Regions from separate parts of the Stenotrophomonas genospecies 3 genome, predicted to be linked through region 1. Evidence: predicted binding sites of a transcription regulator. Region 1 holds the regulator's gene; the other holds the start of a gene.
What was found. Region 1 encodes FliA, which starts transcription of late flagellar genes. Its sites were predicted from a motif close to TAAAGTTTNNCNNNCNNNGGCCGATAA; they were not measured.
Positions count from the first base shown of each region.

Region 1 (2,195 bases):
TGCGGCATTCCTCGGCCAGGTCCAGGGTGCGGTGCGTGGCCTGTTCGGTCATCGCCACCACGTGGTCCAGTCGCGCGCAGGCGTCGTCCAGTTCGCCGGCTTCGCTCGGCACGGTCGGCAGTTCGCCCAGCGCCTGTCCCAGCTCGCGGGCCAGCCGCGAGAGGCCGCTCATCATCGGCTGCGTGCGCAGCGCGACCAGCCCGTCGATGCGCTGCCGCCAGGCGGCCTCGTCACCGGATTCGAGCGCGTCCAGGGCCTCCTGCAGGCGCAGGGCGAGGGCGTTCTTGTCGACCGTGGTATCCATCAGGCGCTGGCCGCCAGGCGTTCGAAGATCTTGCCGAGCTTCTCTTCCAGCGTCTGCGCGGTGAACGGCTTGATGATGTAGCCGTTCACACCGCTCTGGGCGGCTTCGATGATCTGCTCGCGCTTGGCTTCTGCCGTGACCATCAGCACCGGCAGGGTCTTCAGCTTGGCATCGGCACGGATCGCCTTGAGCAGCTCGATGCCGGTCATCACCGGCATGTTCCAGTCGGTGACCACGAAATCGAACGGCTGGCTCTGCAGCAGCGACAGCGCGGCATGCCCGTCCTCGGCTTCGGCGGTATTGGTGAAGCCCAGATCGCCCAGCAGGTTCTTGACGATTCGACGCATGGTCGAGAAGTCGTCGACGATCAGGATGCGCATGTTCTTGTTCAAAGCAGAATTCCTTTGTTGTTCATTCCGGACGACCGGGGGCAGCCGCCTCGGGGATGTTCATTCTTCGAGGCCTGCGTCGGCAGCCTCGAACAGCTTCAGCCGGCCACGCAGGCGCAGTACCGCCTGGCCGTGGATCTGGCAGACCCGCGACTCGCTCACGCCGAGCACCGCGCCGATCTCCTTCAGGTTCAGTTCCTGCTCGTAGTACAGCGAGAGCACCAGTTGTTCGCGCTCGGGCAGGTGGCCGATGGCCTTGCCCAGCTCGCGACCGAACTCGCCGCGCTCCAGTACCTGCTGCGGGGTCGGCCCGCCCTGGGCGACGGTGTCCAGCTCGCCCTGGTCCTCGATGCGCGATTCCAGGCTCAGCACCTGGCCACGTGCAGCGTCTTCCATCAGCCGCAGGTACTCGGGCAGCGGCATCTCCATCGCGGCGGCCACTTCAGTGGCGCTGGCGGCACGGCCACTGCTCTGTTCCAGGCGGCGGATGGTGGCGGCGGCATCACGTGCACGCCGGTGCACCGAGCGCGGGACCCAGTCACCACGGCGGATCTCGTCGATCATCGAACCACGGATGCGGATCGAGGCGTAGGTCTCAAAAGAAGCACCCTGGTCGGCGTCATAGCTGCGCGAGGCTTCGATCAGGCCCATCATGCCGGCCTGGATCAGGTCGTCGACCTCGACGCTGGCCGGCAGGCGCGCGGCCAGGTGGTGGGCGATGCGCCGCACCAGGTCCGAATGCTGGGCGATGACTTCGTTCGCCGCCGAGCGCTGCACTTCCCTGTACTGGGCTGCGCCTTTCATGCCGTCACCCCACGCTGCTTGAGGATGCGTTCGAGGAAGAACTCGACGCCGCCACGCGGTTCGGTCGGCGCCTGCCAGCGCGCGGTACGGCGCGCGATCTCGGTGATCGCCAGCGCCGCCGGGCTGGACGGATAGGCCTTCACCACCGGCTGCTGGCGCTGCACCGACAGGCGCAGCCAATCGTCCTGCGGCACGCAGCCCAGGTAGTTCAGCGAGACATCGGCAAGGAACTTCTCGCAGACGCGGGTCAGCTTCTCGTACAGCACGCGGCCCTCGTTGGGGTCGCGCACCATGTTGGCCACCACCTGGATGCGGTCCACGCCACGCTCGCGCGACAGCACCTTGATCAGTGCGTAGGCGTCGGTGATCGAGGCCGGCTCGTCACAGACCACCACCACGGTGTCCTGTGCGGCCTGGCAGAAGGTCAGCACGCCATCGGTGATGCCCGCGGCAGTGTCCACCACCATGATGTCCAGCTCGCGCTCCAGTTCGGAGAACACGTTGACCAGGCCAACGTGCTCGGCCGGGGCCAGCTCGGCCATGTGGCGGCGGCCGGATGCGGCCGGGACCACCAGCACGCCGTTCGGGCCTTCGACGATGACGTCATCCAGCGTGCAGCGGCCGGCGACCAGGTCGGCCAGCGTAAAGGTGGGGTTCAGGCCCAGGATCACGTCGATGTTGGCCAGGCCGAGGTCGGC
Region 1 covers NZ_JBTMUR010000017.1:49,135-51,329, forward strand. The annotation lists gene ACX9OT_RS19355 (protein phosphatase CheZ) at 1-304, opposite strand, end outside; gene cheY (chemotaxis response regulator CheY) at 304-696, opposite strand; gene ACX9OT_RS19365 (RNA polymerase sigma factor FliA) at 754-1,497, opposite strand; gene ACX9OT_RS19370 (MinD/ParA family ATP-binding protein) at 1,494-2,195, opposite strand, start outside.

Region 2 (2,195 bases), on a different contig from region 1:
CCTCGACGCGGTCTGAGCCTCAGCCGCCACGCACGGCCAGCACGCGCTGACCGCCGTGCGCGTGCACCTGGTTGCGCCCCCCGTCCTTGGCCACGTACAGCGCCTGGTCGGCGGCCTTGACCACTGCCATCGGGCGCGGATCCACATGGCTGTCGGCCAGGCCGATGCTCACCGTCACCTGTACCACCTGGCCGCTGCCACCGCGTCCGCGCTGCTGGCGGCCGGCTTCGTCATCGCGGCTGCGGGTGCTGCGGTCGCGCAGCTGCATGCGGGTCTCCTCGATGCTCTGCCGCAGCGCCTCCACGGCATCCATGCAGGCCGCCGCAGGGCGGTCCAGGAACACCACCGCGAACTCCTCACCGCCATAGCGGAATGCACGGCCACCGTCGCCCACCCGCGCCAGCCGCGAGGCCACCAGGCGCAGTACATCGTCTCCGGTGTCGTGGCCATGGGTGTCGTTGAATGATTTGAAGTGGTCCACGTCCACCATCGCGATGCTGTAGGTGCCGCGTGCCCGCTGCAGGGTCTCGTTGAATGCCCGGCGTCCGGGCAGGCCGGTCAGCTCATCGCGGAAGGCCATGTGGAAGGACTCCTGCAGCATCGCACCCAGCATCAGCAGCAGGGCGGCACTGCTCAGCGCCGGTAGCAGCACCGGGTGCAGGAACACCCGTGGCAGCATCCACCACAGGCACAGCAGGGCCAGCAGCATCGCCGTATGCAGTGGGCGCGGGTGCCGCCACGCCTGCCAGCCCAACGCTGCGGTCGCCAGCAGGAACAGCAGCGCCGGCAGCTGCGCCAGCGCGTTCCAGTCGGCGGGAATCCAGGCCCAGTGACGGTTCGACAGCAGATCGTGCATGCCGCGCGGCTGCTGTGTGGCTAGCAGCAGGAAGATCATCACCGCGGTGCCGATGGCAATACCGCGCAGCAGCAGGTCCTGGCGCCGCCGTCCGCGCTCCGGCCACAACGCAAGGCCGGCAGACAACAGCGGCAACCAGGCCGAGATGGCGTGGAAGCGCAGCGGTGTCAGCGTGGTGACATGGCCATTGCGCAGGTAGCCAGCGACGTCCTGGTGCAGCAGCGCGAACATCACCGCCACAACCATCAGCAGGCACAACGTGCGCACCTGGTGGTAGAGCAGGGCCAGGCCGGCACCGAGGCAGGCCAGCAGCCAGGGCAGGATGCGCTGCGCCGGGCTGGCTACGTCTGCGGTATCCAATGCGGTCCACACCACCACGGCAACCAGCACGGCAGGCAGCACGAACAGGTAATGCGCAGGCTGGCGGAGCGGATGCAGGGGCAAGCAGGAATTCCAGCGCGGTGACGACGCGGCCGCAGCATTGCCGTTAGCGGCGTTCGTGGTGGCTTCTTGAATGCGGCAGGCTCATCCATGTGAACGAAGTGACGCCGAACCATGACGTCGCACTCACCGTCCAGCGCCGATGCTGCCCACATGGACAGCGTACCCGCCGCCGTCGCTGCCCCGCAGCACGATCTCGCCCGCCAGTTCGCCCATGTACGGACGCGCAGCCTGCAGCTGGCCGCGCCGCTCAGCGCCGAGGACGCCATGCTGCAGAGCATGGCTGACGCCAGCCCGAGCAAATGGCACCTGGCTCACACCACCTGGTTCTTCGAACGCTTCGTGCTGGCCGGCTTCCCACCTGCACCGGCGCATGACCCTGCCTGGGACTACCTGTTCAACAGCTACTACAAGAGCATCGGCCCGGCGCATGCGCGGCCACAGCGCGGGTTGCTGTCGCGGCCCTCGCTGCAGCAGGTGCGCGACTACCGCCAGCAGGTCGATGCGCAGGTGCAATCGCGGTTGGCGGCGGGCGATCTCGATGAACAGGCACTGCAACATCTGCAGCTGGGCCTGCAGCACGAGCAGCAGCACCAGGAGCTGCTGCTCACCGACATCAAGCATGCGTTCTGGTGCAACCCGCTGCAGCCCACCTACCGCGAGGACCTGCAGCCTGCCACCAGCGCTGCCAGTGCGCAGGGCTGGATCGAATCACCCGAGCGCATCGTCACCGTCGGCGCCGCGGCATGGCCGCAGCAGGCCGCGTTCGCCTACGACAACGAATCGCCAGCGCACCGCGTGCTGCTCCCCGCGCACGCATTGGCCGAGCGTCCCGTCAGCAATGCCGAGTATCGGGCCTTCATCGACGCCGGCGGCTACCGTGAACCGCGCTGGTGGC
Region 2 covers NZ_JBTMUR010000004.1:6,758-8,952, reverse strand. The annotation lists gene ACX9OT_RS06685 (YchJ family protein) at 1-16, shown strand, start outside; gene ACX9OT_RS06680 (GGDEF domain-containing protein) at 20-1,300, opposite strand; gene egtB (ergothioneine biosynthesis protein EgtB) at 1,451-2,195, shown strand, end outside.
Region 2: ACX9OT_RS06680 (GGDEF domain-containing protein) is a predicted target of FliA. The motif match lies at 1,344-1,370, and genes of this name have one in related genera.